Regions from separate parts of the Desulfitobacterium chlororespirans DSM 11544 genome, predicted to be linked through region 4. Evidence: predicted binding sites of a transcription regulator. Region 4 holds the regulator's gene; each other region holds the start of a gene.
The links. The regulator LexA, encoded in region 4, represses DNA repair genes until DNA is damaged. The targets are predictions, from matches to a motif close to CNAACANNTGTTNG.

Region 1 (7,955 bases), on a different contig from region 4:
GCCTTTGGTCCCGTTATTCTCCTCAGCCTCTACTGGAAACGGATGAACAAATGGGGAGCTCTGGCCGGTATGGTTGTGGGCTCTGCCACCGTTATTCTTTGGGAACAATTCCCCGCCTTCGCTGCCGTCTATGAAATGATCCCCGGCTTTATCATGGGCTTGCTTTCGATCATTATCGTCAGTCTGCTGACTACTGAGCCCTCGCAAGAAATTTGGGATGAGTTCGAACGCTCTGCGGCGGAGACCAAAGTATTGTAAGAAACCTTAACGATGAACAATAAAAAGGGCTGATTGCGTCAATGGCAATCGGCCCTCTTTTTGTTGCTCTTTATTGTTTCTCTTCCAGAATATTTCGCGCGATCTTCACTCCGCAAGCCTCAGCCTGAGCCAGTCCCCGGGTAATTCCCGCTCCGTCTCCCCCGGCATAAAGTCCGGCAATCTCCGTCTCAAAGTTATTTTTCAACTTGGGACGGGAAGAGTAGAACTTGGCTTCCACGCCATAAAGCAAGGTGTGCTCAGAGGCTATACCAGGCGTCACTTTATCCAGCGCTTCAATCATCTCAATGATGCTCTTCATGGTGGAATAAGGCAGCACCAACCCTAAATTGCCGGGTACGGCTTCTTTTAGAGTGGGTTCCACAAAGCTTTCTTTGACCCGCTTCTCTGTAGAACGGCGGCCCTTCATGATGTCCCCAAAGGTCTGCAGCAGCACGCTGCCGTTGGATAAATCATTGGCCAGCCGGGAAATGTTCTTGGCATACTCCGTAGGCTTGTTGAAAGGATAGGAGAAGTTATGGGATACCAGCAGGGCAAAGTTAGTATTATTGCTGCCCAGATTCTTATCCCGATAAGCATGCCCATTGGCCAGCATAACCCCGGTATGATTCTCAATAACCACATGACCGGAAGGATTGCTGCAGAAGCTTCTCACCGTAGTCCCTACAGACGTTCGATAGAGGAATTTGCCTTCATACAAATTCTCGTTAATATCTTCCATGATGGTATCCAGGGTTTCTACACGAACCCCTACATCCACTTGGTTGCTGCTCATTTCCAGATTGTACTTCTTTAAGACATCCTTGAACCACTCTGAGCCATCCCGTCCGGGAACCACGACTACTTTAGGCGCATAGTACTCCTCTCCCTTATTGGTACGGATGCCTTTAACCTGCAGGTGTCCTTCCGCTTCAGCGGTCATAATATCGGCGACTTCCGTTTCGAACACCATGTCGATCTTTCCTTTGAGGTACTCATAAATATCCTTGAGGATTTCCAGGTTTAATTCTGTTCCCAGATGGCGGACTTGAGCCCGGAGCAGCTTTAAACCGGCTCCCAAGGCCTTTCTCTCAATCTCCTTTACCGTAGGGGTACTGGGATCCGTCAGTGAGCTGGTCGCCCCATGCTTTAAGTTAATCTGATCCACATAGTGAATGAGATTCAAAACCTCCGAAGGAGGCAAATACTCGGTGAGCCATCCGCCAAACTCGGTGGTGATATTGAATTTCCCATCAGAATAGGCTCCCGCACCGCCAAAACCGTTGGTAATAGAGCAGGCAGGAGTGCAGCTGGCAAACTCTCTCTGCTTATTGGGCGGCGGACATTTAGAAAGAGTCTTCTTCAAAATAGGACAACTGCGTTTATAGATATCCCGTCCCTTTTCAATCAAAAGAACAGCAGAGTCAGGAGCTTGCGTAGCTAATTCATAACTGGCAAAAATTCCGGCGGGGCCTGCCCCAACGATGATCACATCATACTTTTTCAAGGCTTATTCCTCCTCGGTTAAACTTAACGGCAGTCAAAACTTAACAGCAGCCAAACCCTAACAACTATACCTTATGCTCTTCAATAATTCAAGTCCAAAATCCGAACATTTTGTTGAAAAACTGACTTTTTGTTTGGATTTTAGGTTCTATTACCAAATCACTCACTTTAATTCGGTAATAGAGGTATTTTATGACAATAATAGAATATTTGTTTCTATTGATACAGAACATATATTCTATTATAATAGATAGCGCAGACCCTGGTCTCCCACTCCATTCACAAAGAGCGCTTCAATATGAATATGGTTTTTCTACATAGGTGGTGATTGGATCTTGAGCAAATCGATCATTTTTCATATTGATGTTAACTCAGCCTACCTTTCCTGGGAAGCCGTCTATCGCCTTCAGCAAGGAGATCCTCTGGATTTAAGGACTGTCCCTTCCGTAGTCGGCGGCGATCCTTTGACCCGGCACGGGATCGTTCTGGCCAAGTCGATCCCGGCTAAGAAATATGCTATTAAAACCGGGGAGACTTTATACTCCGCCCTCGCCAAATGTCCGGACCTGATCATCGCCAGGCCTAATTATCTCCTCTTCCGTCAGTGCAGCGAAGCTCTAAGTCTTATTTTAAGAGACTATTCTCCTCTAATCCAACAGTTTTCCGTGGACGAATATTTTCTGGACTTCACCGCCATGGACCTTCTCTTTGGCGATCCACTGGCTACCGCTTATAAAATCAAGGATCGAATCAGGAACGAGCTGGGCTTTACCGTAAATATCGGCATTTCCACCAATAAACTGTTGGCAAAGATGGCTTCCGAACTCCAAAAGCCCGACCAAGTCCATACCTTATTCCCTGAAGAGATTGCTGATAAAATGTGGCCCTTACCCGTCGGGGAACTCTTCATGGTCGGAAGGGCAACCACCCGCCAGCTGCTCTCCCGCAATATCAAAACCATCGGGGAGCTGGCACACACCGACCCTCGCCTTTTGAAAGCGATCATGAAAAGTCACGGCCTGCTGATTTGGAATTATGCTCACGGCATTGAAAACTCCCCCGTTCGCCGGGGCGGACGGGTAGCGGTCAAAGGCATGGGCAATTCCACCACCACATCCTTCGATGTGAAGAACCGCAGAGAGGCTCACCTGGTTCTCCTCTCCCTTGTGGAAACCGTCAGCGCCCGCTTAAGGCATGATCAATACTTTGCCCGGCTGATATCCATTTCCTTTCGAACCCATGAATTCCTCTCCTATTCCCATCAACGCCAACTCTCCCATGCTACCGACTGTACTAATGAGCTATGGGAGATTGCCTGCCAGCTCTTTGACGAATTATGGAAAGATCAGCCGCTGAGACATCTGGGAGTCCGGGCCTCTGAGCTTTGTCAAAACGATTTCCTGCAGTTTTCCTTTTTCACTAAAGATTACGAGCGGGATCGAAAAGTGGACCAGGCTGTCGATATAATTCGCCAGCGCTTTGGCTCTCAGGCTATTATGCGCTCCTCTTATCTCCACTCCGGCCTTAAGTCCATGACTGGGGGAGTCATCGCTGAAGAGGAGTATCCGGCCATGACCAGCCTGCTTTAGCTCTAAAAAGAAGGGAGCGCTTTTCGTGAAGGTAATGATGCAGCCCCTGGAGATGATCGCTCATTTCAATCAAGAGGGCATGCCCCGGCCCCTTAAATTCAAGGCTCACTTCGAAGATAGCCCTGTCGTCATTGCCGTCGACAAAATCATCTCGAAATCCGAAGAAAAACTGGCCGGCAATCCCATGCTTATTTTTCGCTGTCAAAGTATCAGCAACGGACTTCTTAAGATTTATGAGCTGAAGTATGAACTTCATACATGCAAATGGTTTTTATATAAAATGTGAGCAAGGGAGACCGGGAGCCGCCTTAACGCGCTCTCGATCCCCCTTGCTTAAGGTTCAATATTTTATTTTCAGGATCTTCTTCCTTTTTCCATCATGGGATCAGACTTCTTGAGGATGAGCCATACTCCGCCCGACGCTTTGAGCGATGGGCCGGAGCTCTGCGGCGAGCCGGCTAAACTGCTCCGGAGTCAGGGATTGCATCCCGTCGCTTTGGGCTTCCTCAGGATGGGGATGGACTTCAATCAGCAGCCCATCGGCTCCTACCGCTACAGCAGCCTTGGCTAAAGCAGGAATGATATCCACCCTCCCGGCCGCATGGCTGGGATCCACAATGACCGGCAGATGGGAAAGCACTTTCACCAGGCTCACCGCACTGAGGTCCAGGGTATTGCGGGTGCTGGGCTCAAAGGTGCGAATCCCCCGCTCGCAAAGAATCACCTGAGCATTCCCGCCGCTTAAGATATATTCTGCAGCTGAAAGCCATTCCTCTACCGTGGCCGCCAGGCCCCGCTTTAGAATCACCGGGTTTCTTATCTCCCCCAAAAGCTTAAGGAGATGGAAGTTTTGCATATTGCGAGACCCTACCTGCAGAATATCCACTTTATCCACCAGCACGTCCAGGCTGCGTTCATCCATAACCTCCGTTACGGTAAGAAGTCCATATTCTGCTGCAGCTTCCCGCAGATAGTCTATTCCTTCTTCCCCTAAGCCCTGGAAGCTATAGGGAGAAGTACGGGGCTTATAGACTCCCCCTCTTAAAATCTTGCCGCCGGCTGCTTTGACCCCTTGGGCAGCGGCCCGCATCTGTTCTCCGGATTCCACGGCACAGGGACCGGCCATCAGCACGATCTCACGGGCTCCGATAATCGTATCCCCCACCCTGATCATACTCCGTTCATCCTTTAACCCCACTAAAGGCAAATTCATAACTCCAAACCCCCTGATATAATAGTCCACAGCGCCCTCTTCCTGGGATGAAAGCCGTGGACTTTCTGTCTTACCGCTCACTGCGCAGAAAAATTTCTTTATATTATATCCCACAAACCATTGCCAATACAAGGTATCGCCAAGCTATCCCCTCTTAATAAGGAAGTCGTATCATTCCGAAAGGATCTGCTTCCAGGTCAAAGGCTTCTGCCTGACCGTTCCATTGTATACTGAAACTATGCTTGTCTTCAGCCTTTCCTACCAGACCGTTCCCTCTGCCCAGCCTGACCAGGCCATCAGGACTCAGAGTCTGCCGTGTTCCACTGTAACTGCCATAAGTCCCTTCAAGAGTATAGCTGAAAGATTTTATTTGCCCAGGGTCCCCCTTATACTTGGCTATGGCACTCGCTTCACTCCAGCTCTCATACCCCATACCATGGTCATCTTTATAAAATTGGCCAAAGCAGTCAAGCACTATCTCAACCATCCAGTATTGACCCTCTCCACGGAAAACCAGCGTCTTCCCGCCATTTAAGTCTCTCAGCACCAATTCCCTGATCGCTTTTGAGCGTTGTACATAGGAAGCATAGTCCGGCCCCATCGTCTTTAAGCTTTCTATGTACAGCAAAGGGCAGTAAACGATGAACATATTCTTCGCCGTCAGGGTCTGAAAAAACTGACTGTAAGGTAAAAACATCGCCATCATTTCATCGTTAAATCTCCAATAATGCCCGGCCAGCTGTTCCCGTTCCCTATGGGAGGAAAAGGGGTAGATCAATACTAAATCCTCAGAGCCATGGATGCGAAATATCTCAGGTTCAATGCCGAACAGCACCGTATCCTCAAATCCTTCTCCCGCCACCGCTTCAAGCTTAAGCCCTTTCTGAGCAAAAAGCTTTGTTACCTCGCTCAAGGTCAGGGGGCGATACTCCAGCTCTTCCTTGGTCATTCCTGAGGATAATCCTAGCGAACCGGCGATCATCAGAAAAGTCAAAGTGATGACAGCCAAGGATTGTACCGGTTTCGCACTGCTCATCATCATGCCCCTCCTCTTATCTTATTCCCAGGAAAAAATAAAGGAATTAACACTATTAACCAGTGTTAATTCCTTCTTCTATTTCAGAGCGGCAAAATCCTTTTTTAGTTCGATTCATTATTCGTGCTTACTTTGCGCTGGTTTCTCCCCTGCAGCCAATTCTTAATATAGGCATAAACAGCGGGAACAGCCGATATGCCAATGATCGCAAAGATCACCAAGGTAAAATTATCCTTTACAAAAGGCAGATTGCCAAAGAAATAACCTGCGCAAAGAGCTACCGTAACCCACAATAAGGCTCCTACGAAATTATAAGCCAAGAACCTCAGGTATTTCATGGTGCCAACACCTGCCACAAAGGGGGCGAAGGTGCGAATAATCGGCAGAAAGCGGGCAATGATAATGGTCTTACCCCCATGCTTTTCATAAAACCTTTGGGTCTTCATCAGATTCTCATGGTTAAGGAAACGCATTTCTTTGGAGAATACTTTCGGCCCTAAGAAACGGCCGACCTCATAATTCACCGTATCCCCGATGACAGCAGCCGCCAGCAGTAAGAAGAACAAAATCCACACATCCAAGGCACCGCTGGCTGCGAAAGTGCCTACCACAAAGATCAAAGAATCTCCGGGCAGAAATGGGGTCACGACCAACCCTGTTTCAGCAAAGATAATCAGAAAAAGAATGAGATATGTCCACACTCCATAAGAAGCTATGATTTCACCAATATGACTGTCCAAGTGAATAAAAAAGTCCAACACGGTCTGTAACACTTCCAAAGTTTAACCCCCTAAACCATCTCATAGAAAACCAATCTGTCAGCTAGTCCTCTCTTCCGAATTATCATAGCGTTTTATCGAAAAAAAATCAAATAAACTGCTCAAGATTTAAGAAAAGATTAATAAAAGAAAAAACCGCCTGAAAGAGACGGTTCAGCTTTGACAAGAGTTACCTCTTGTCTATATAAAAGGTAGGAGAAGAATGTCGTTACTTGTATACTATCACAACACCTTAAACTACAGGTGAAGAAACTGTAAACAAAATGTTAACATTATGTGAAAGAAATTGACAAATCCCCTTCACCTTCTCAACCTTCCTGGAATAAGACCGTGGAGAGATATCTTTCCCCCGTATCCGGGAGCAGAACAACGATATTCTTTCCTTTATTTTCCGGTCTCTTGGCGATTTGGGTGGCCGCATAAGCCGCCGCACCTGAGGAAATCCCAACCAGCAGACCTTCAGTCTTCGAAAGTTTTCGAGAGGTCTCAAAAGCTTCCTCATTTTTGACCTGGAAAATTTCATCGATGACTTCTGAGTTATAAACACCGGGTACAAATCCGGCGCCAATGCCCTGAATCTTATGAGCTCCGGGAGTTCCTCCCGACAGCACCGGTGAATCTGCCGGTTCCACAGCGATAACTTTTACCCCCGGTTTCTTCTTCTTTAAGGCCTCACCCACACCGGTTACCGTTCCGCCAGTGCCTACTCCGGCCACAAAGATGTCCACTTCTCCATCTGTATCTCTCCAGATTTCTTCAGCAGTGGTTGTCCTATGAATTTCCGGGTTAGCCGGATTGTTGAACTGTTGGGGTATAAAGGAATTCTGATATTCAGCAGCTAATTCCTCAGCTTTTTGAATAGCTCCTTTCATACCGGCCGGTCCTGGAGTCAGCACCAGCTCCGCTCCCAAAGCCTTGAGAAGGTTCCTTCTTTCCACGCTCATGGTTTCAGGCATGGTTAAAATCAAGCGATAGCCACGGGCAGCGGATACAAAAGCCAGGGCAATTCCTGTATTGCCACTGGTGGGCTCAATAATGACCGTATCTTTATTAAGCAATCCTTTCTCTTCCGCGTCTTTGATCATAGCGTAGCCAATTCTGTCTTTGACGCTGGAAAGAGGGTTAAAGTATTCAAGTTTTGCTATGACCTTAGCCTCTAATTCATGGGTCTTGTTATAATTGGAAAGTTCTAATAATGGGGTATTGCCAATTAGGTCAGTTAAACTCCTGGCGATTTTCGACATGTGGGTAACCTCCTTAAATATAAAATTAAGCTCTGCTTCCTGCACTGTTCCCTATACCGTCTCGTTATTCCTAGTATTCATATTTGTTTTGTTGTTTTTATTGTAATCCTTTACCTGGTCTGCTGTCAATATAAATTTAACTGAAGACTGTTCTCATGAGTATCCTGGCTGTAATGGCTTAATTCCATCAGAAAGGCCTCTGAAGCTTTCGTAAAATAAGTTTGCTGGCCTCTCGCAATAAGAAACTCCCGTGACAGGCGGGGCAAGTTTTCTTCCAGGGGTATAATGGCTATTTCTCCCGCCTTAATCTCTTTTTGAATAATCAGCTTTGAT
Region 2 (7,955 bases), on a different contig from region 4:
CTGCCTGATGATTTCAACCTTCCTGTTACTTATAAAATAATAAAGGACAGGCGATGTTCTCACCTGTCCGCAATGTTCAAGATTCAACTATTCCATGATTATTTCGCATAATCCACGGCACGAGTTTCACGAATGACGACAACCTTGATTTGACCTGGATATTCTAATTCATCCTCAATGCGTTTGCTGATTTCCCGAGCCACTTTCGGAGCCAGAACATCATCGATCTTATCCGGTCTTACAATGATTCGAATCTCACGTCCTGCTTGAATCGCGTAGGATTTTTCCACACCTTCATAGGTTTCGGCAATCTCTTCCAGCTTCTGCAGGCGCTTAATATAGGATTCGAGAGTCTCACGGCGAGCTCCTGGGCGAGCGGCTGAGACTGCGTCGGCAGCAGCCACTAAGACTGCTTCGATGGTCTTAGCTTCAACATCACCATGATGAGCTTCAATAGCATGAATAACTTCCCAAGATTCCTTATACTTCTTCGCTAGATCGACACCGATCTGAACATGAGTCCCTTCAGTATCGTGATCCACGGCTTTTCCTAAGTCATGCAGTAAACCTGCCCGCTTGGCCAGCTGTACATCGACACCCAGTTCGGCGGCCATTAAACCTGCCAAATGGGATACCTCCATAGAATGCTTGAGGACATTTTGACCATAACTGGTTCTAAACTTCAATCGTCCTAAGAGGCGAATGATTTCAGGATGTAAACCATGCACTCCTGTTTCAAAGGTCGCTTGCTCTCCCTCTTCACGAATACGCTGATCCACCTCTTTTTGAGATTTCTCAACCATTTCTTCGATGCGAGCCGGGTGAATCCGTCCATCGGCAATCAGTTTTTCCAGAGCAACCCGGGCAACTTCTCTGCGAATGGGGTCAAACCCAGAGAGAATGACCGCTTCGGGAGTATCATCAATAATCAGATCGATACCTGTTAAGGTCTCCAGAGTACGAATATTGCGTCCTTCCCGTCCGATAATGCGTCCCTTCATCTCATCACTGGGAAGGGCCACCACAGACACCGTGCTCTCAGCTACGTGATCCGCGGCACAACGCTGAATCGCCAAAGAGATAATATTCTTAGCCCGCTTCTCTGCTTCTTCCTTAGCCTTCGTTTCAATATCTTTAATCATAATAGCGGATTCGTAACGAACTTCTTCTTCCACACTATGCAGAAGAATTTGCTTCGCTTCTTCAGTGGATAGACCAGAGACCCGTTCTAATTCTTGTTTTTCTTTGGCTACGGTTTGCGTCAGGACCTCTTTGAGCTGATCCACTTCTTCTTCTTTACGATGAAGATTATCTTCCTTGCGCTCCAAAGACTCCATTTTGCGGTCTAAAGACTCTTCTTTTTGAATAACCCGTCTCTCCATCCGCTGAACCTCGTTGCGGCGTTCCCGTGATTCTTTTTCCACTTCATTGCGAATATGCATGACTTCTTCTTTAGCGGCAATGACAGCTTCACGGCGTTTTGCCTCAGCGGCACCCTGAGCATTCTCGATGACCCGTTTTGCCTCTTCTTCAGCTGAGCCGATGAGCTTTTCCGCGGCACTCTTACGAATAAGCCAACCTATAAAGCCACCCACAAAAAGGGATACCACGACTGCTATAACTATAAAGATTAATTCTGGTAGTTCCAAGTAGTTTTCACCTCCTAAACACATACTTATTTGGTTATCATTCTCCTAGTTCTCCATATAAAAACAAAAAAACTGGGACCATGCCAGTTCTTTAAAAGGAAACCTTTAATTAAAGGCAAAATACATTGCCCCTTTTTCCTACAAACCTACACGCCGCTAGTCCGATACCTCCATATATAATACTAACTACGATGCAATCTATAAGAAAACCTTAAAGGTCTGACTTTAAAAGAAACAGGCTCTTTTTAGTGTAATATCTTTTGAAAAATTTGTCAAGAACCACCTGCAATATAGATGTATAATACAAGTATTCTAAGAAACTATGTCCCTCTTCATCTTATCGTTGCTCCTCACATAAAGAAAACCCCGAAAGCACTGTTTTCGCACTTGTTGCCTTAAACACATGCTCACAAATGAGACGAAGTCGCTGGTTGCACTTATACCTTCTAAGCATAAGTGCAAAAAAACAGGAAGGACTCGCCTTCCTGTTACTCCCTCACTATCCCTTCAAGGATCTCAAAAACCATTTCCTGAGGGTAGCCTTTTTGCATAAGCTTTTGCCCGACCTTCTGTCTCAACATAAGTTCCCTGGGGATTTTCTCATAACTCTTTTTATGCCGGTAAGTACTCTCCCAGCGCCGGGATTCTTCAGCCCAAAGCCTTTGAGCATGTTTTCGGCAAAGCTCCGCCTCCTGTCCCGGTGAATAGGTTTCCCGCAAAGCCTGCTCTATGATAGCTTCCTCGATCCCCCGGCCTTTCAAATCATAGCTGATTTTCTTTTTGGCATAATTCGTTTGCTTGCTGAGGCAATAAGCACGGGCATACTCCTGATCGCTGAGATAGCCCCATTCTAAAAGCCTCTCGATGGCAGCTTCGATCTCATGACCTGGAAAGCCCTTCTTCGTCAGCCTTTGGCTGAGCTCGCAGCGTGTCAGCATCCTTCTCGATAAATAGGTTAAGGCGACATCCAATGCACCCTTCATCTTAGACGTCTTCCGGCTCCTCTTGGACATCCTCGGCAACCGGAGCGCTTACATTAGCAATGCTGGCCCGGATCCCTTGTTCGATTTCGGCGGCAATCTCAGGGTTCTTCTTTAAAAACTCCTTGACATTCTCTCTTCCCTGACCTAAGCGCTCACCTTTATAGGAGTACCAAGCTCCGGACTTATTAATGATATCTAACTCAGCGCCCACATCCACCATGCTGCCTTCACGGGAAATACCTTCTCCGTACATAATGTCAAATTCGGCTTGTTTAAAGGGCGGAGCCACTTTATTCTTAACAACCTTGACTTTGGTACGGTTGCCAATCATATCCTGACCTTGTTTCAAGGTATCCTGACGGCGTACTTCCAGACGGACGGAAGCATAGAATTTCAAAGCACGTCCACCGGTTGTGGTCTCTGGATTACCAAACATAATTCCTACTTTTTCCCGAATCTGGTTAATAAAAATGACACATGTATGACTCTTGCTGATGGCACCTGTCAATTTTCTCAGGGCTTGAGACATTAAGCGAGCGTGTAAGCCCACATGAGAATCTCCCATTTCCCCTTCAATCTCTGCTCGAGGGACAAGAGCCGCCACAGAGTCAATGATGATGACGTCGATGGCCCCACTGCGCACTAAGGCTTCGCAAATCTCCAGTGCCTGCTCACCTGTATCCGGTTGGGATACGAGAAGATTGTCGATGTTGACCCCTAAGGCCTTGGCATAGACTGGATCGAGAGCATGCTCCGCATCGATAAAAGCGGCTACACCGCCCAGCTTCTGGGCTTCTGCCGCAATATGCAAGGCGACGGTGGTCTTACCGGATGACTCAGGCCCATAGATTTCTATAACACGTCCTCGAGGCACTCCACCTACTCCAAGGGCTATATCAATGGCCAGGCAACCTGTCGGAATCACTTCCACTGCCATTTTGGCAGAAGCCTCCCCCAATCTCATAATCGACCCTTTTCCAAATTGCTTTTCAATCTGACTTAAAGCCGCATCCAGGGCTTTTAATTTATCGTTACCGGCCATCTCGTTTCCTCCTCAAGCGAATACTTTTAAATTTTTTACCACAAAAGACAAACATTTGTTCGATTTCCATTATACTTTTGCACGTGAAGCCTGTCAATCCTTTATTTAGAAGAAAATAACAGAGGGATTGATCACACTGGATGCAGGACGGATCATGCTCATCACCTCATGTTCCGTCCGCATTAGGAATTGCCCAAGTCTGAATCACTCCTTGGAGTTCGTCATAGCTTATCCCTATACTATAGCTGTCTTCCTGGCTTGGCAGGGTTCCTCGTGGAAATGTAACATCCAAATTATCGGGGAACAAAATAATGTACTCCGGCTTCAATGCAGCTTGCATTTCAGTCCGCAAAGCGGGAGCCCCAATATCAAATGTGTCTAAAAGCCGTTGCCGTGCTTCGCCCTCCGGTAAAGAGAACAATTCCCAGTTATTCAACACCTCTCCGGTTTCCCGGCTGAACACCGCACCTAAATGAACTTCCTGGGCCATTTGCCCATTAATGGGAAGGATGACCGATGTAAGAAAGCATATTATGCTGTCGTTAGACGCGGTGGGAACAATATCCTGACTGATGTAATGCTCACGGAATAATGTCCCCTTGTCTTGGCAAGCCAGATATTCAGCATAGGCATTTTCCAGTTCAGATGGGATGTTGTAGAGCAAGCCCTGTTCCTCATAAAATGCAGCAACAGCTCTCTGGGCAGGTTCGCTCAAATCATCGAAACTCTCCACTCCACCTACATAAACATTAGCCGGGCCGGTTGGGTCCTGAACGAGCAATAGTGTCGTTTCATCCGAAAGTTTGTAGGCAGCATGCCCAAAGGGGCCTCTTCTCCATAAGTTGACGCTCTCCCCGTCTGAGAATGTCATGACTTTCTCTTCAACCATTGCCCATTTTTCGGGTTCCTGCAGAGGTTGGCTGGAACAGCCTGTCAGCAGAAGCGAGCATAACAGTATAGTTATAGGAAGCCACTTTATTCTCACAAACAATCTCTCCCTTGCAGCCATCAAAGTAAAGATTACAGATCTGCCAAGTAGACACAGTAGTCCAAAATAACATTGCCTTGTTCATCCTTCTCGGTAAATCGCGGGCAGTTATATCTTTCGAAAAAATAAGCCCTGTTTTCATGATCGTTTTTAAAATTACCCATACCATTTTCCTGGAATCTAACAGCGCATTGCTCATGCATGCCATAGATGCCGCCCTCGTCCTCTTTGCCTTTAATCCAGCATACACCGATGGGGCCATCGTCCAAATCTATGTAATCATAGCCGCTGGGAACAGATGTATCTGAGGAAAAAAACAGACCAATCCAGTATTCGAAAGTGTTTTCAAAATTACTGCTGTCGCAGCGCATCAAGCCCAGGTAACCATTTTCAATATCCGGAGCCCCGCCCAGATTTCCAAGCTCTTCAAACCAGCCGTTTTGAAACCATTCCGCCCATTTGTGACCAAATCCACCAACTCTATCGGCATTAGTATAGCATTTGCCAATGAAACGCAATGAGGGCAGATGTTCTTTATAAACTTTGATGATCTCTGCCATTGTTCTTCAACCTTCTTTCATATCTTTATAACCTGATTAAATGAGAAATCTGCCAAAAAGAACAATTCAGGCTTTGATGGCAGATTTGGCAATGTCGCTCGTTTATATTCGTTTTCATCATTTCAGGGGATGCGACTTATTATTATAATCTTGCATTCATGCCGACTTTTTGTCAATGCATTTGTGTAAAATCCGGGCTTAGTTCAGTTATAGAACATCGACACCAATTTGTCCAGTTCCGGAATCGAGGTATTTGTTTCCCACTTGGAAACGGATTGACGTGATACTCCCCTCCTTAATTTTGATACTTGACAATTTAGCGACCGCCAGTTGCATCAGGGAACAAAAAGCCGCTGCTCAACGGACTTTACAGTCCGTTTGACAGCGGCCTATTGATTATTTTTGCGGAGGATAATGTATGCCACATCTATTTATCAGCACCCACATGAACTGCCAGTATCAAAACAATTTGTTTCACTTTTTCCTCCGCAGCCTCCAAACGCTCCGTAATGGGTGGAACGCTCGCCTGTTACCCTGAATGCGGAAGCGAAGCGGGTTTTGGCAAGCATGGCAGTTGTGTTGCCGCAAACCAAAAGCGGCTTGCCGGTAAAAAAGCGGTGATGGTCGTCAAGATCAAAAAAATGCGGGGAGCTGGGGATGCTGCCATTATAGACGGCAATCTGTCCATAATCTTCGCAAATATCCTCCAGGTCGTCTAATTTAAAGGCTCTGACTGTCCGCTCTGTAAAGTTTGCAAATCCCACTTTTTCTATGATCGCCTCATTATCCAAATCTATATTTCGGATAGATTTATAACGAAAATCGGTAAAGCCAACCCGCTGCATAATACGACGAAAATCCTCGTAATATAATGCACCGCCGATGCACTCGCCGCGCAATACCGGGTCAGCCGCAAGATATTCGGGTATGCGACGATCAGCAAATACATCTGAGAAATAAAGTTCCCCACCCGGCTTCAATACCCGCCAGATTTCTGCAAAGACCTTTTCCTTATCAGGAGAAAGATTGACAACGCAGTTCGAGATTACTATATCCACCGAAGAATCACTAATTCCGACCGTGCGTAAGTCCTCAATATAACCGTTCAAAAATTTCACGTTAGATTTTGCGTAGCCGAAGCGCTGGCGCTGTTCGTCCTCATATTTTCTTGCCACATCAAGCTGCTCCTGGGTCATATCAACGCCGATCACCTGCCCATACTCACCGACCAGCTGAGCTGCAACATATACGTCACGTCCACTGCCACATCCGAGATCAAGAACGGTCATGCCCTCAAGCAAGGGGGGTAACGGCGAGCCGCAGCCATAGTAGCGGTTGATAACCTCATCTGCTATCAAAGTGAGGGCTTTTTTTACTTCCTTTGGCATTGAGTCCGGCGAACAACAGCAGGCTTTGCTTTGCAAATCAGCTGTACTATGCAGAACTTTGCCGTAATACTCTTTGACATTTTCGATAACCTCATTCATAAGACACTCTCCTTTTCACAACACTTTTCATTTGCTCCTCCTGTGAGCATATGGGTTTCAGTTATGGCGTGCAGCAACACTAAGGCACGCTTTCTGCCATTTTCACTAATGGAATAGTAAGTCCATTTGCCTTCTTTCCGTGCAGAAATAACGCCGCTTTCCAGCAGAATCTTCATATGGTGGGAAAGGGTGGACTGTCCCACTTCTACCTCTTCAAGCAGCACACAGGCACATTTTTCACCGCTTTGGAGCATTTCCAAAATGGCAAGCCGGGTTTCATCGCAAAAGGCTTTGAACACTTTGGCGCTTTCCAAATGGTTTGTTTTCATACATAACGCTCCAATCTAAAATTTTCGATATGTTCATTATGTCTATCATATCGAAAAAAGTCAATATGTTTTGAAGTGTATTTCGCAATCTTCTAAAATGATTCTTTGAACTCCAAGCCGAAAATCAAACAGGACTGTCTTTCACTTCCGTAAAAAAACAGCCCTGTCTCTTTAGAGTTATAATGCAAAAAAGGGTTCTCATTTAAAGAGGAATCCAAACTATTTTTATTATTACTTCTCAAAACTTAATTGCCATGAGACACCGTATTTATCATTTACCCAACCGAATCTTGCACTAAACGGATAAGAGTCAAGGGGCATCAAGATTTGGCCGCCTTCCGAAAGCTTTTCAAACACCTTATCAATCTCTTCTTTACTATCACATGTTACATATAAGGATATCGCAGGGGTAAATGTAAATTCATGCTTGACATAGCTGTCTATACACATGTACTCTTGCCCGTTCAATGAAAATACAGCATGCATTACAGTACCCTCTTGACCGGCTTCATTCGCTCCATAACGGGTAATATTCACTATTTTAGAATTATCAAATAGCGAAATATAAAAGTTCATTGCCTCTTCAGCATTGCCATCTTGAAACATTAAGAAGGTAGTAATTTTTTGTTTTGAATTATTCATTTAGTTCTCTCCTTGATTTCATTCTCGACTACTTTTCAATCGGGTGTATCACATAGTCCTCCCTATTAATAGGAGCAATAAAACAAAACCCGTCCCCCAAAATCAAAGGTTCGGATTCCCAACTATCTGAGAAGATTTTTGTGTTGGAACGAAACCGATCTTCATTCCCTCGTTATCTCATATAATTTACTTATTGTTTTCCAATTACGTGCTGTTAAAGATACCTTCAGCTTGCCTAGCGACGTTGCGAGCTTTGAGTCCCTGATGCTTTCGTG
Region 3 (7,955 bases), on a different contig from region 4:
TCGCGGCTATATATCACTTCTACCCAATATGATGTCAGAATGGGAACGTACTTATGTCCTGATTGGAGGACCGGGCACAGGTAAATCCACCACAATTAAGATGATTGGGCTGGATCTCCTTGATCGCGGGTATGAGATTGATTTTCTCCGTTCTGCCCGGGACCCGGACTCGATGGCGGGGGTGCTGATTCGCCGCTTCAACTGGGCGATCCTTGATCACTATGAGATTGCTCCCCTGCATTGGCGTGCACCAGGGGTGATTGAGCACTTTATTGATTTCTCTAAATACTGCAATCAGGGAAAGCTTGATCAACAAAGGCTGGGAGTTCTTGATTTTGAAGAGAAGATCAAACGCGGCCAACAAAGAATAGGTGAAATTCTAGCTGAGGAATTTGGAGGAAGAATTCGCGAGCGGTTTTATGCCAAGGCTGATGAGGGCAGGCCCTGGCTGCCCAAACTTTATGCCTCAGATTTATTTAAAGAAGCAAAAGGTCCTTGGAGCAAGGCTCAGGACGCTTTGAAAAAGATCAAGAAGAGCGCTGTTCAATCCTTTTTTCTTCATGGAATCAATCCGGAGGGCTGGTTGAACCTGGCTCCTTACTTCTTGACGGACTATGACCAGATTCGTTTCGATGGGGAAGAGGCTCATGAAGCCATGGAATGGGTGTTGCAAGAAGCGGAACAGCTGGGGCAGGTTATTGATATTGTTTTACATCCACTTTACCCTGATGAAATTTTAGGCATTGTCTTTCCAGAAAGAAATCTGGCCATTTGGCAAGGGAATCCGGAGCATCTGGAGGAACAAGGATTAGGATGTCCTTTTAGTAATGATCTTAAAGAAGCTCTGCTGGACACCCAGAGGCTGAGAGATAAACTTAAAGCTGTTTATACAAAAACGGTTGACTTTGATCAAGTCGATAGCATGAAGACGGATTTATTAAACTCTATTTTAAGAGATATGGACAAAAAAGGTCATACCATTGATTGACAGCAGTTGCCTTTCATATTTCATACAATCAAGGGAAGACTAGATATACTCATGATAAGCACCAAAAACGGTGCTTTTTTGATAGTGCAAAACACAAGGTGTTCATAAAGTGGATCGACCCTGGAAAGGAGCGTGTTCCATGAAAAAAGTGCTTTCCATGATCATCGTGTTACTTCTAAGTATGGCCTTAACCGGCTGTAACATGCAATCTCTTTTGGGCGGCTTAATGGGGAGCAAGGAGAAAACCTCGAGTAAATCCTCTCAGCAAGAAGAGAAAAAAATAATAGCGGTGGCTTTGAACCAGGATGATCCCAACAAAGATATGTTTCTGCTCGGCATTCAGGAGTTGGCTGAAAAAGAAGAATTGGAAGTTAAGGTTTTGACGTCAAAAGAAGAAGGCGATGCCAACGCTCTTAAGGATGCCAAAGTTCTCATCGTTCAAGCTGGGGAGCAGTCCTTTTTAAAGGAAGCGGAAAAGGGAGATATACCTATTCTGGCGTTAAACGGGCTGCCGCCTGGAGTGAAAGCCAAGGGAGTCATCCTGCCTGATCCGGATCAAGCAGGTAAGCTGATGGCTCAGCAAATTCAAGGAAAGGTTTCTGAAGGGCAGGTCGTATACCTGCAGGGGGAAGCAGAAGATGCCGTCGCTCAAATGAATGTAGCGGCCTTTAAGCAAGAGCTGGCTAAGAATCCCAAAATAACGGTACATAGCATTACCAATCCTCCGGAGTCGGAAACCATAGCCATGCAAAGCCTTATGGAACATTTGCAGAAGAACCCCGGCCAAGTGAAGGCCATCTGCGCTAAGAATGAGAAGCTCCTTGCCTTGGCTTATGAACTGCTCAGATCCATGCAGCTTACCGATAAAGTTCAGCTTATGGGAGGACAAGCTAACTCCAAATCCTTGCAAAGGATTGCTGCAGGCAGTCAAATCGCAGATATTGATACATCACCCTATGTTCAAGGTGTTAATGCCTTTCAATGGGCGCAAAAATTAATGGATAAGCAGTCCGTAGACATAACTCAATCCATTACCGGCGATCAAGGTGAAGTGGCGGCGAAGATCATTCCGGTCAAAACGGTGACAACAGAAAATCTCGCCCTTATTCAGAAAAGCTATGCTAAAGCAGCCGAAGCTCAAAAAGAAATGGAAAAGAAAAAGTCGGAGTCTCAGGCGAAGGGCTCTGAAAGCCAAGGGAAGCAAAAGAGCACGGAAAAAAGCAGCAATGGCAATAGTGGAAAAGGGCAGAGCGGTGAAGGGAAAGATGGGGAGTCCAAAGAAAAGAACCAGGAAGGCTCTTCCTCAGCTCAGGGGCAGAGCGGAGGACAGGGAGTTATGCCTGAAGGAGTAAGCAAAGTGACTGAAAAAGTTCATACAGAAATTCTCCGCGAATATCTGGATGAAAAGGGCAATGTTTTAGGAACAGAGAAAAATGCCAATGATCAAGTTCGCACCATCCCTCCGGAAATGCTCCTGAAAGAACAGCAGCAACAGCAACAACAGCAGCAACAAGGAGGACAAGGGCAGCAGGGGGAAGGGCAAGATAAGCAGCAAGGTGGGAATAGCTCAGATCAAGCCAAGCAAGGGGAATAGAGGAACAGACTTCTTAAAATTACCAGTAAAAAACAGCGAAAAGCCGAAAATATGTTCGGCTTTTTTGTTTTGTTTCTTAGAGAGAAGTGGTATAATCTTGCTTAGAATGATTTGAAGACTGGAACAAGAAATAAACCAGAAAATAAACCAGGATTTTAGAAGAGAAAGGAGATTGGAGCACCCCATGGAGTTCTGTTTACGCGCTCCCTACAAGCCTTCCGGGGATCAGCCTCAGGCCATTGACGCTCTGGTCGAAAGTATACATTCCGGCAGGCGTCATCAAACCCTGCTGGGGGTGACAGGTTCGGGAAAAACCTTTACCATGGCCAACATCATTGAAAAAGTTCAACGGCCCACTCTGATTCTCGCCCATAATAAGACCTTGGCAGCTCAGCTTTACACTGAGTTCAAGGAATTTTTCCCGGAAAATGCAGTGGAATATTTCGTCAGTTATTATGATTATTATCAGCCGGAAGCCTATGTTCCTTCCAGCGATACCTATATAGAAAAGGATTCTTCGATCAATGATGAGATCGATAAAATGCGCCACTCCGCTACGGCGGCCTTATTCGAACGGCGTGATGTGATTGTGGTGGCCAGTGTGTCCTGTATTTATGGTTTGGGTTCACCTGAGGAATACCGGGATTTGATGGTTTCCTTGCGGCAGGGGCAGGAAATTGACCGCAATGACATTCTTAAAAAGCTCATCTCCATTCAGTACGATCGCAATGATCTGGCTTTTGAAAGGGGAACTTTCCGCGTCCGGGGAGATGTGGTCGAAGTCCATCCCGCCGGCTCCAGTGAGCATGCTGTTCGGATCGAAATGTTCGGGGACGAAATCGAACATATCTACGAGATCAATGTCCTTACCGGTGAAATTTTGGGAGAACGCCGTCATGTCTCTATTTTCCCGAATTCTCACTATGTCACGGCACGGGATAAAGTACTGGTAGCTGCTGAGAATATTGAAAAGGAATTGGAAGAGCAGCTCAAACGGTTTAAGGATGAAGACAAACTTTTGGAAGCTCAGCGTTTGGAGCAGAGAACCCGCTATGATCTGGAGATGCTGAGGGAAATGGGATTTTGCAACGGCGTCGAAAACTATTCCCGCCATTTAACCTTCCGGGAGGCCGGAGAAACTCCTTATACCCTTTTGCACTTTTTCCCTGAAGATTACTTGATGATGATCGACGAATCCCATGTCACGCTGCCACAGGTCCGGGGGATGTACGAAGGGGACCGTTCCCGTAAAACCACTCTGGTAGACTACGGATTCCGGCTTCCTTCTGCTTTGGACAACCGCCCCTTGAAATTCGCTGAATTTGAAACAATGGTTCCTCAACGGGTCTATATCAGTGCCACACCCGGTCCCTATGAGCTGGAACATTGCCCTCAGATTGTGGAGCAAATTATCCGCCCTACCGGGCTTTTGGATCCGGAGATTTCTGTCCGGCCCACCAAGGGTCAGATCGATGATCTGATCGGGGAAATCAATCAAAGGATTGCCCGGGATGAACGGGTGCTCGTCACCACCCTGACCAAAAAGATGGCGGAAGATTTAACAGATTACTTGAAAAATCTCAATATGGCCGTTAAATATCTCCACTCCGATATTACGACCTTGGAGCGGGTGGAGATTCTGCGGGAATTGCGTTTGGGAGATATCGATGTCATCGTGGGCATCAATCTGCTCCGGGAGGGCTTGGATCTTCCCGAGGTTTCCTTGGTGGCTATTCTCGACGCGGACAAGGAGGGCTTTCTTCGTGCCGAGCGTTCCCTGATTCAGACCATTGGCCGCGCCGCCCGGAATGCCCAGGGAAAAGTCATCATGTATGCGGACCAAATGACCCGCTCCATGGAAGTGGCCATCGGTGAAACCAACCGCCGCCGGGCCATCCAGGAAGCCCATAATGAAAAGCACGGGATTACCCCCCAGACCATTCGCAAGAAAATCTACGAAATTCCTGAAGCCACTAAGGTGGCGGAAAAGAAAGCAGCCTACGGCTCAAAAATGCCGGCTGAGGAATTGGCTGAGCTGCTTAAAAGTCTGGAACAAGAAATGCGCTTAGCCGCCAAAGATATGGACTTCGAACGGGCAGCGGAGATCCGTGATGCCATGATCGAGCTCAAGGGGGAAGAGAATAAGTATAAGCGGCCCACCCAGGGCCGTGCCCGCAAGCGAGAGGCGGCGGCTCCGGCAGTGCGCAAGAGTGCGCCCAGGAAGCGGGGCGGATAGTTCCCTTTCTAAGATGAACAAAAGAATTCTCTCCAGATTTTGCGTTACACCGTTCGCTCAAAAAGCTGCGCGGTGCCAAACTAACGCTCAAGCTCTCCGCTCCAACGGGTCCCCGGCTAAGTCGCTCCTCGAAAGCACTGCTTTCGCACTTGTTATCCGTAGCCGGTTGGGAACGTCCTGTTCCCAACCCATTTCCGCTGCTAGCTTTCGCGAAGCTTGGCATCCTGCTCGCTTTGAAGTCGCTTCACTATTGTAACGCAAAATCCTTGGGCAGCATCTTAAAGTACTTGGGTATTTTTTTATGTATCGATGTTATGGCTATTCTTAAAAGCAGTAATGCTGTCTAGAAGTTTAGATTGATTCACTCTTGAACCAAGGGCAGCTATCCCCTTTCTTCAAAGCTGTTCTTAAAGGAGCTTCAGAAACTGCCCAAGGATTTTGATTTGCAGCAGAGACCGGATTTAAGCGAGCAGGTAAGCAATCTTCGCGAAAAGACCGTAGCGGAGTCGGGTTGGAAACAGGACGTTTCCAACCGCCCATTGATAACAAGTGCGAAAGCAGTGCTTTCGAGGAGCGATTTGGGCGGCGTCCCGACGGAGCGGAGGTCTTGAGCGATTAGATTGCTCCGCGCAGCTTATGGAGTGAACGAGGCAAACAAAATCCTGGAGACTGTACCTATAAACAACGCTGATAAACAATGCTAAAAGACCACTTGCTAACAATCTAATTTTTACCGAGGAGGCCCCCTATGACCCAGAACTTTATCAAAGTCCGCGGCGCCCGCGCCCATAACTTGAAAAATATCAATGTGGATATCCCCAGAGACCAGCTGGTGGTTGTCACCGGCTTATCCGGCTCTGGAAAATCCTCGCTGGCTTTTGACACCATTTACGCTGAAGGTCAACGCCGCTATGTAGAATCTCTGTCTGCCTATGCCCGTATGTTTCTTGGGCAAATGGACAAGCCGGATGTGGATTATATCGAAGGGCTGTCGCCGGCTATCTCCATTGATCAGAAAACGACCAACCGTAACCCCCGCTCTACAGTGGGAACGGTGACGGAAGTCTATGATTATCTGCGTCTTCTTTATGCCCGGGTCGGCCACCCCCATTGCCCCCAATGCGGCAGAGAAATCAGTCAGCAAACGGTACAGCAAATGGTGGATCAGATTATGGTCTACCCGGAACGCACCAAGCTGCAAATTCTTGCCCCCTTAGTCAAAGGGAAAAAAGGTGAGCATGTCAAAGTGCTTGAGGATGCCCGCAAGGCGGGATATGTGCGGGTAAGGGTGGATGGTGAAAATCGGGATTTAAGCGAAGAGATTAAATTAGTAAAAAATAAGAAACACTCCATCGAAGTTGTGGTGGACCGTATTGCTTTAAAACCTGATAGTGCGGTCCGTTTGGCCGACTCCCTGGAGACGGCTTTGAAGCTGGGGGAAGGAAATGTCCTTGTGGACATTATTGATAATACGGAAATCCTGTTCAGTGAAAACTTTGCCTGCCCGGACTGCGGCATAGCCCTTGAAGAGATTTCACCCCGGCTTTTCTCCTTTAACAGCCCTTATGGAGCCTGCCCTGATTGCACAGGCTTAGGGGCGAATCTGGAAGTGGATATAGACCTGATCATTCCCAATAAGAATCTGAGTCTCGGTGAAGGAGCTATTGTGCCCTGGGCCAAATCCCAATCCAGCTACTATCCGGCCATGATGGCGGCGGTCAGTGAAGCCCTTGGTTTTACCATGGATACCCCCTTGGCAGAACTCTCTGAGGAGCAATGGAAGGGCCTGCTTTACGGCATTGAAAAGCCCATAAAATACACGTTTATGAGTTTCTTTGACGAGAAGCCGAAAATTCATTCAGGACCTTTTGAGGGGCTTATTCCCTTTTTTGAGCGGCGCTACAAGGAATCCACTTCCGATTATGTCCGAACTGAAATCGAAAACTTTATGAGTGAGCATGATTGCCCTGCATGCAAAGGAAAGCGCCTCAAGCCGGAGGCTTTAGCGGTGACTGTAGGGGAACTATCCATCGATGATTATACCCGCTTGCCGATTACGGAAGCGTTGGAGTTTATCACCCAATTGCAGCTTAGTGAAAAAGAGCAGACCATCGCCCGGCAGATTCTCAAGGAGGTTCGGGAACGCCTGGGCTTCTTAGTCAATGTAGGGCTGGATTATCTTACCCTGCATCGGGCGGCGGGGACCCTCTCCGGCGGGGAAGCGCAGCGGATTCGGCTGGCCACTCAGATTGGTTCCAGTTTGACAGGGGTTCTCTATGTCCTGGATGAGCCCAGCATCGGCTTGCATCAGAGAGACAATGAAAAGCTCCTGACGGCTTTAAAGCATTTGCGGGATTTAGGCAATACTTTGCTGGTGGTTGAGCATGATGAGGATACTATGCTGACTGCGGATCATATCATCGATATCGGTCCGGGAGCGGGAGCCCATGGCGGGAAGATTATTGCCGAGGGAAAGATCGAGGAGATCAAAGCCAATGCGGAGTCCATCACCGGGCAATATTTGAATGGCACCCGGAGAATTCCTGTTCCTGCGGAAAGAAGAAAGCTCAACGGCAAATGGCTGGAGGTTAAAGGAGCCCGGGAAAATAATCTGAAGAACATCAATGTCCGCATTCCCCTTGGGGTTTTCAATGTGGTCACAGGTGTATCAGGTTCGGGAAAAAGCACCTTGGTTAATGAGATTGTTTATAAGACCTTGGCCACCAAGCTTAATAAAGCCACCAAGCTGCGCGCCGGACTCCATAAGGTTGTTGAAGGTCTGGAGCATCTGGATAAGGTCATAGATATCGACCAATCCCCGATCGGCCGGTCACCCCGTTCCAATCCTGCCACTTACACCGGAGTATTTGATTATATTCGTGAACTTTTCTCCCATACTCCCGAGGCTAAAATGCGTGGTTACGCTACCGGGCGCTTTAGTTTCAATGTCAAGGGCGGGCGCTGTGAAGCTTGTAAAGGGGATGGCATCATCAAGATTGAGATGCACTTTCTCCCGGATGTCTATGTTCCTTGTGAGGTTTGCCGGGGAGCCCGCTATAATCGTGAGACCCTGGAAGTAAAATATAAAGGGAAGAGCATTGCGGAAATCCTCGATATGACGGTGGATGAGGCGGTTG
Region 4 (7,955 bases):
GGAAGCTATAAAGGATTTAGACAAGGAAGTCATCAGACACAACGATGAAATTCAGGTTATTGATAGCAAAATTAAAGCCTTGTAAATGTAATCCATATCCGGCCCGGAGATCCCTGACCGGTTTTCTTTTTAGAATTATTACTTTACATAATATCTATTATAGGACTCAAAATAAAAAAATAAAGACCTTCCCTTTCTGAGTTCCTCACTGCCATTTGGGAAGGTCTTTAAATACACCATATATAAGCCACTGAGCTCCGAGTTAAACTAAATATTTTCGTTTTTAATTTTAAACGTTTTTATGGGTTGTTTAGTTCTAATATCTTCAGTGTTGATTATAATTTCCTCAATTTCAATACCCGCAAAATCGGCTGTCGATTCTATACACTGACAGCAATTATCACAGATTTTTTCACTGTTTAATTCACAGCGGTCACATTCACCGCATTCGCTGCAAAGTCGATTCTCCAGAACACAAGGTTCACCGTATTGTTTCATGATTCAGCACTCCAATGTTTAATAAACTGACCCTAGTCATCTTAGACTACGGTACGAAAAATCCTGGTATATTATAAAACGCATCCGGACTGCTTAAAATATTTTTTAAAGCCGACCGTGTTCGTATCTTAGCCATTCCTTGGTCCAATAGCTCAACAGTATCCGTATAACGCTGCTTGCTGCCTAATAAGACCAACAAAAGGTCGCCATCCTCACTTGTGACATATGTTACAAGGCACTGGCCGGCTTCGGTTGTGGTCCCTGTTTTAAGCCCCTGATCTCCCGGATAAATACCTAAAAGTTGATTCGTATTGGAGATTTCCCGGATCTGCTTCCAACCGTTGGCATCGGTCCATTCTACCGATGCCTTTTTTTGATTGATATAATCCATGAGTACAGGGGTTTCCGTTACCTTTGCAGCAATAATGGCTAAATCTTTGGCAGTAGTATATTGATCTTCTGCCGGCATACCATCGGCTGTTTTAAACTGACTATCCTTACAACCGAGTTCAGCGGCATAACTGTTCATGGCCTGAATAAACTGCTCCTTAGTGCCATAAGCTGCCACAGCTAAAGCATTGGCGGCGTCATTGGCACTGAATACATACATTGCCGTAAATAAGTCCTTGACAAGTATCTTATCCCCAGGCTTAAAGCCAAGAACAGAGCCTTCTACCTTAACTTCCTCTCCTAAGATAATGAGCTCGTCCGCTTGAAGCTTTTCATGAACAAGAAGCCCGGTTAAAAGTTTTACTGTGCTGGCAGGTGCCCGGTGTGTATCCCCGTTTTTCTCCAGAAGCCTCTCCCCTGTTTGCAAGTTAAGCATAAGATAGCTGGAGTCTTCAGGAGGCATAAATTGATTAGCGTCCACTTGACTCAGGGACGTCTTGGTCAGGTTGAGGCTGCTCTTTCCGGCACCTTTGTCAAGAGATGCCCCTTTATCCGGATTCTCTTGACCGTTTAAGAGATTAGAACTTAGAGTATGAAGAGTACTCGCTAAATCCGTTCGATCCAACAAGCCTGGAAAAAAGGTTAAAACGATTGCCCCTGTCATAATCATCGTTAAAAACGTAAGGAAAACTCTTTTCCTTGATTTTTTACTCATATCTTGCCTTCTTTATAAGGTGATAAGATCTACTGAATTCAATAAGGTTACTGAATTCCTTTCTCTACTCCGGGACAATATCGACCTCTATATATAATAATGAATTTTAGCCCTAAGGGCAAGCCCATCATGAAATTACCAACCAATTGGCAATTTGGTTGGTAATAGGGTCATTCTGCTTCTAACTCTGACTTTGCTGCCAGATATATAGGAAAGGATAAGGATTCACCCACTCGCCATTAGGAAGTTCAATACCAAAGTGCAGATGATCCGGAGTTGTCAGAGCATCCCCCGTATGTCCCAATGTCCCCAAAAAATCCCCTTTCCTAACTTCTTGGCCTTCCTGGAGTTGAGGGTTTATGGTGTTTAGATGAGCATAGTAATAATAGTTGCCATCCTCTCCCCTAACCCCTACCCGTTCTCCACCAAGGCGATTCCAGCCCAGCTTCTCAACTTTGCCGTTGCCAACACTGATGATGGGAATGCCTTCTGCACCAAAAATGTCCGTTCCCTCATGTCTGCGTACTCCACCCTCCCGGTCTGCCCCAAAGGTATCCATGTACCAGACCTGACCTATCACCGGAAAAGCAAAACGGCCCGGCTCATAAAAGGGATAAGTTAAAAGAATCTGCCTCCGCCCAAGGATTTGTTGAACAACATCTTCACTAATTTGGATTTCCGTGTTTTTCCAAACAATATCTTGAAGCGCTATGCCCTGTTGGAGCTGTTGGATGAGGTAATGCTCTTCATCTATTTCAACGCTGCTTCGTATGGCTATTAAATCCGCCCAAGCCCCGGGGGAAATCCTCTCCCCTTCTTTCTGACATTGCAACACAAGTTCGGCAGGCAGATTCGTGAGATAAGGATAGATATCAGCGGAGATCTTAGGCGGTTTATGAATGCCCTTCCAGGCGACCGCGCTGATCAGGATTACCGCAAGCAGCTTCAGGAACAAAGTCCAGTGCTTTTGTCTCGGTTTAAAGCCTTTGCGCATCCTCATTTCCCTCTCCCCTCTCTACAATGCATAATATGGGGGGAAAGGCCGGATTAGAAGTATAACCAGTGCCCTGTCAACCTTAAAATTACAATATAATGGCGAGCCAATTTACAGCAAGACAAGGCGGAGGATTGAGGCAAACCGAGGGTATGGCGATTGACGACAACGCAGTATTGCTGTAAATTGGCCGCCAGGATATATAAGGTTTAGGGTCGACAGGGCACTAGGGCTGATGCTGATTTTTTGAGATAGGAGTATAGATTACTTGACCGGTTTGTATAGTGGTATCTGTGAGCTGATTGTACTCCATAATTTTAAGAACAAGCGTACGGGTATCGATTTGCAGGTCGGAGTTCTCAGCTAAGGACCAAAGAGTGTCCCCGGATTGAACGATTTGTGGCTGGAAAGCAAGGTCCTCTACCCTGCTGTTTGCCTGGCTCCAGTCCCAGAAGAACCAGCCCATACTGCCAAAGACCATGAGGAAAAGCAGCATATAAGAACACAGCTGCCTTTGCAGTTGTTTCATTCGATAATTCCGATAGTTTCTATAATGGCCTCTGTAGTTCCGGACGGAAGAAGAACAAGCACTCATATTAATCCCCCTCTATGTTCCCGTTAAAACTAAATAAATACGAACATCAGTTCCTGAGAACAGTATACGGAAACCGGGAAGATTCGTCAATACTTTTTCGAACATTTGTTTGCACATAAGAATATTTAATGCTAAAATAGGTTTAGAACATATGAAAGGGGGAAATTTGGTGTATCCAGATTTATCGCAAAGACAGACCGATATCTTGGAGTATATTAAACGGGTTATTCGAGAAAAGGGTTATCCCCCCTCTGTCCGCGAAATAGGCGATGCCGTTGGCTTGATGTCCAGTTCCACTGTTCACGGGCATTTGCAGACCATTGAGGAAAAGGGGTACATACGCCGCGATCCCACAAAACCTCGCGCCATTGAGATATTAGACAGCTCCAGTGATGCTAATGAGAAAAAGACTGTTTTTGTCCCCATTATTGGCAGAGTAACCGCCGGGCAGCCTATTTTAGCCCAGGAGAATATCGAAGATACGTTCCCGCTTCCTATTGATGTGGTTAACTCAGATACAGTGTTCATGTTGAGAGTCAAAGGCGAAAGTATGATTGATGCGGGAATTATGGATGGGGACCTTATTTTAGTACGCCAGCAAAAAGTGGCCCGTAATGGCGAGATCGTCGTGGCCATGATTGATGAAGAAGCTACGGTAAAACGGTTCTACAAGGAAAAAACACTGATTCGCCTGCAACCTGAAAATCCTTATATGGAGCCTATCTACTCTCAGGATGTCACCATCTTGGGCAAAGTTATTGGGGTATTTCGTATTTTACACTGATTTATAAAGTACAGGGCAGCCAAAGCAGACCTCCATTCCACACTGATGTGGGTGGATGCCTGCTTTTCTTATTATAAAAATACAAATGTCAGACAGGATTTTTATGGTAGAATGGATTTATTGTTATGTATACTGCAAAACGTGAGGTGAAGAAATCGTGACAGACAAAAAAATCATAGTACAATTTACGACGCTGACATTTTGCATAGCTTATCTTGTGTCGGGTGCTTTGATTGCGCTTGGGCAATTCGGATATTCGGTTCACAATTGGGTTCACTCGTTACAGGAATTTGGGATGAATATTCCTTTTGCAATCTATATTTTGTCGCCCGCTATTGCCTCATATATCGTTCTGAAGAAAAATAACAAAATAGCAGATCTTAAGGAATGGTTGAAAACCGTTTTTTACGCCAAAAATAATATCTCTCTCTATTTGTACGTTGTTGCAGGGCTTGCACTGTATTTTTTGATACATCTTGCAGTTTCAGGCCGTACGGAAATGGTGCTGCCATTTTATACGTTCTTCCTTGCCCTGCCTGGTAATCTTATTATCGGTGGCTTAGAGGAAGCTGGCTGGATGTACATATTGCAGCCTGAGCTTGACAAAAAATATGGCTTTGTTTTATCTTCTGTCTTTGTTGGCATCATTTGGACTTTATGGCATATCCCTCTCTTCTTCATTCCGGGGACGAATCACGGCGAGGGACTCATTAACTTTTGGATGTTTGCAGTTCAACTCATGGCCTTTCGGTTTTTCAACGGGGCAATCTATAAAATATCAGGAAAAGGCCGTGTGTTTATGTGCGTATTATTCCACACCATATTCAATGCGGCATCCCCCCTCTTTGGCACCATGACGATGACTTGGGCGGGAACAATTGCCGCAAATGCTGTGATTGTTCTTGTTTCAATGGTAACCGTTATGATATACGACCAAAAGAGCAGGCGAATAGTATAAAAAGCCCTGAACTCCGCTGACTAAACGGCTTTCAGGGCTGTGTACCGATATACTAACGGGATATTTTCCGGGAACGGCTGTCTCTGAAGCGCTGGAAGCCCAGTTCGATCAACTGGGTGATCAATTCAGTGTAAGGAATGCCGCTGGCTTCCCAAAGCTTGGGGTACATAGAGATCTGAGTGAACCCCGGCATGGTATTGATTTCGTTGATGTAGATCTGACTGCCTTCTGTAACAAAGAAATCCACCCGGCTTAAGCCGCAGGCTTCGACGGCTTTGAAGGCAGCAACAGCTTTTTCCTGCAAACTCCTGACAACCTCGGGAGCCAAAGGAGCGGGAATCACCAGCTGAGAGCCGGCGTCGATGTATTTGGCTTCATAATCATAGAAATCCTTGGCGGGAAGAATCTCTCCCGGAACACTGGCTTGGGCATCCTCATTGCCCAGGACGCTCAGCTCAATCTCACGACCTACGATGTTTTGCTCGATGACAATTTTGCGATCGTATTCCGCGGCGAGTTGGAGGGCCTGGATGAGCTCCTCTCTGTCCCGTGCTTTGGAAATACCCACACTGGAGCCTAAATTAGCAGGCTTGACAAAGCAAGGATAGCCCAGCGAGTGTTCAATATTATCAAGCAGTTGCTCCATCGGTTTCTGGAGCATGGTTCTAAGTACGGTAAGATAAGGGGCTTGGGGCAGGCCCGCTTCAGTAAAAACTGCTTTCATACGGTCTTTATCCATACCCAGAGCGGAGCCGAGCACCCCGGAACCGGCGTAAGGAACATTAGCCATTTCAAACAAGCCCTGGATGGTCCCATCCTCTCCAAAGGGTCCGTGAAGAACGGGAAAAATCAAAGCAAACTTGCCTTCTTGAGGAAGGGAACTGCCGTCTAAGGCGATAAAGCGGGGGTTCGTAGGATCGTGGGCAAGAATGACAGGAATACCCTGTAGTGTGGGGTCTTGCTGCCATTGTTCAGGACGTATTCCCCAATGCCATTGGCCGTTTTTGGCAATGCCAATCGTCTCTACAGCATACTTTTCTTGATCAATGGCCTTAAGTACAGAACTGGCAGAGTTCAGGGAAACCTCATGTTCTCCGGATTGACCTCCGAAGAGAATAATAATCTTTTGCCGTGTCATTGGCGTACCCATCCTCTCTATTCTATTTAGTTAGAAAATAGCCCAGAAAACCTGAAAACAGTGCTTGGGTGTACGGATGTACATAAAGCTGCACAAGCCAAGCAACAGGTCTACTCTATACTATATGCACAGGGGTGAAAAGGCTGCCTAAATCAATCGATAGTTCCAATATGGTTAAGCGGCCAATAACGAAATAAGGTCATTCCGGAGATGTTTTCAATCGGCAGGAAGCCCCATTCCCGGGAATCGGCACTGCTATTGCGGTTATCTCCCATAACAAAAACAGAACCTTCCGGAACTACTAAAGGCTCAAGATTTTTAATTTGAGGCTCCATAACGTATGGCTCTTCCACCTCCTGGCCATTGATATAGGTCTTATGATCCTTGATCTCAATGGTATCCCCCGGCAAAGCAATCAAACGTTTGATAAAATCGTCGGAAGAGTGGGCGCTGGAAGGCGGATGGAAAACAATGATATCCCCTCGTTCAAAATCACCAAAATGCTTAAAAAAGAACTTATCGACAATAATCCGGTCCTGGAGCTGAATCGTCGGCAGCATGGAGCCGGTGGGAACTAACCTGGCCTCCAGCACAAAGGTGCGGATGACCCAGGATAGGGCAAAGGCAATAATCACAATCTCGATGATTTCAATAATGGTTTTAAACATACTCTTCGCTTTTATTTTGATATCTTGTTCTTTGATATCTTGTTCGTTTTCCATGGTGTGCACCTCACTTTAGTAATCCCTGTTCCCAAAGTTTTTGAGCCGCTAATAGATTGCCAAACTTAATATAATTCATGGAAACCCCGCCTTGCTGATAAGCGATAAAGGGGTCACGCATAGGGCCGTCCGCGGAGAACTCGCTGGTCGCGCCTTGGATAAAGGTTCCCCCGGCCATAATGACTTCATCTTCATACCCCGGCATTCCCGAGGGAATGGGCAGGACATGGCTGTCAACAGGCGAGCCCTTCTGGAAACCCTGACAAAAAGCAATCATCGCCTCCCGGGAATTGAGTTTAACAGCTTGAATCAGATCCGTCCGCGGGGTATCGGGAAGAGGATTGACTTCGAACCCTAAGGCCTGCCAAAAGGCAGCGGAAAAAATCGCTCCCCGAATCGCCTCACTTACGGTCAAAGGACTGAAGAACAGCCCTTGGTAGAACTGCAGCTGCCAGCTGAGGGTCGCCCCCACCTCTCCGCCAATCCCCGGAGCAGTTAAGCGGCAGGCGGCTTTCGCAACAAGCTCTTGTTTGCCGGCAATATATCCTCCTGTAGGAGCTAAACTCCCCCCTAGGTTTTTAATCAGGGATCCCGCCATGAGGTCGGCTCCCACATCCCCGGGTTCACATTTTTCCACAAGTTCACCGTAACAATTATCCACAAAAATAATCAGGTGAGGAAAATGCTCACGGACATAAGCCACAAAGGCGGCGATTTGCTCCATATGAAGGGAATTGCGCCAGGCATAACCCCGGGAACGCTGGAGAATAAGCATTTTTGTATTGGGCTTTATCCCTTGACTCACCAGAGCATACTGAACAGTTCCTTCTTCACTGAGAGGAACCGAGTCATAGGATACCCCAAAATCCTTAAGGCTCCCCTGCCCTGTTCCCCGGATGCCAATCACCTCTTCCAGTGTATCATAAGGATCTCCTGTAACGGAAATAAAATGATCACCGGGCCGGAGAGCACCGAATAAGGCTGTGGCAATGGCATGGGTTCCCGATACAAATTGTCCCCGCACCAAAGCGGCTTCCGTGCCCAGGATGCGGGCCATCACCCGATCCAGAGTTTCTCTGCCGCTGTCCCCCAGGCCATAGCCTGTAGTGCCCTGTAAATGATAGGTGCTTACCCTTTCTTCCTGAAAAGCTGCCAGGACTT

Region 1: the regulator LexA is predicted to act here: its motif matches at 1,988-2,001, upstream of BUA14_RS06810 (DNA polymerase Y family protein).
Region 2: the regulator LexA is predicted to act here: its motif matches at 3,723-3,736, upstream of recA (recombinase RecA).
Region 3: the regulator LexA is predicted to act here: its motif matches at 2,627-2,640, upstream of uvrB (excinuclease ABC subunit UvrB).

The regions. Positions count from the first base shown of each region.
Region 1 is NZ_FRDN01000005.1:187,343-195,297, reverse strand. It holds gene putP (sodium/proline symporter PutP) at 1-258, shown strand, start outside; gene BUA14_RS06815 (NAD(P)/FAD-dependent oxidoreductase) at 329-1,762, opposite strand; gene BUA14_RS06810 (DNA polymerase Y family protein) at 2,097-3,350, shown strand; gene BUA14_RS06805 (hypothetical protein) at 3,376-3,636, shown strand; gene aroF (3-deoxy-7-phosphoheptulonate synthase) at 3,736-4,695, opposite strand; gene BUA14_RS06795 (hypothetical protein) at 4,718-5,605, opposite strand; gene BUA14_RS06790 (DedA family protein) at 5,704-6,378, opposite strand; gene cysK (cysteine synthase A) at 6,687-7,622, opposite strand; gene BUA14_RS06780 (LysR family transcriptional regulator) at 7,748-7,955, opposite strand, start outside.
Region 2 is NZ_FRDN01000012.1:75,704-83,658, reverse strand. It holds gene rny (ribonuclease Y) at 99-1,673, opposite strand; gene BUA14_RS18630 (regulatory protein RecX) at 2,138-2,632, opposite strand; gene recA (recombinase RecA) at 2,634-3,674, opposite strand; gene BUA14_RS18615 (hypothetical protein) at 3,841-4,659, opposite strand; gene BUA14_RS18610 (hypothetical protein) at 4,695-5,222, opposite strand; gene BUA14_RS18605 (methyltransferase domain-containing protein) at 5,657-6,709, opposite strand; gene BUA14_RS18600 (ArsR/SmtB family transcription factor) at 6,706-7,038, opposite strand; gene BUA14_RS18595 (VOC family protein) at 7,270-7,680, opposite strand; gene BUA14_RS18590 (DUF1697 domain-containing protein) at 7,842-7,955, opposite strand, start outside.
Region 3 is NZ_FRDN01000006.1:84,694-92,648, reverse strand. It holds gene BUA14_RS08630 (hypothetical protein) at 1-988, shown strand, start outside; gene BUA14_RS08625 (sugar ABC transporter substrate-binding protein) at 1,128-2,582, shown strand; gene uvrB (excinuclease ABC subunit UvrB) at 2,767-4,818, shown strand; gene uvrA (excinuclease ABC subunit UvrA) at 5,567-7,955, shown strand, end outside.
Region 4 is NZ_FRDN01000014.1:79,333-87,287, forward strand. It holds gene BUA14_RS20780 (hypothetical protein) at 1-85, shown strand, start outside; gene BUA14_RS20785 (hypothetical protein) at 268-498, opposite strand; gene BUA14_RS20790 (D-alanyl-D-alanine carboxypeptidase family protein) at 545-1,603, opposite strand; gene BUA14_RS20795 (M23 family metallopeptidase) at 1,785-2,603, opposite strand; gene BUA14_RS20800 (LysM peptidoglycan-binding domain-containing protein) at 2,824-3,192, opposite strand; gene lexA (transcriptional repressor LexA) at 3,362-3,976, shown strand; gene BUA14_RS20810 (CPBP family intramembrane glutamic endopeptidase) at 4,134-4,934, shown strand; gene BUA14_RS20815 (D-alanine--D-alanine ligase) at 4,987-6,072, opposite strand; gene lepB (signal peptidase I) at 6,225-6,794, opposite strand; gene BUA14_RS20825 (methionine gamma-lyase family protein) at 6,805-7,955, opposite strand, start outside.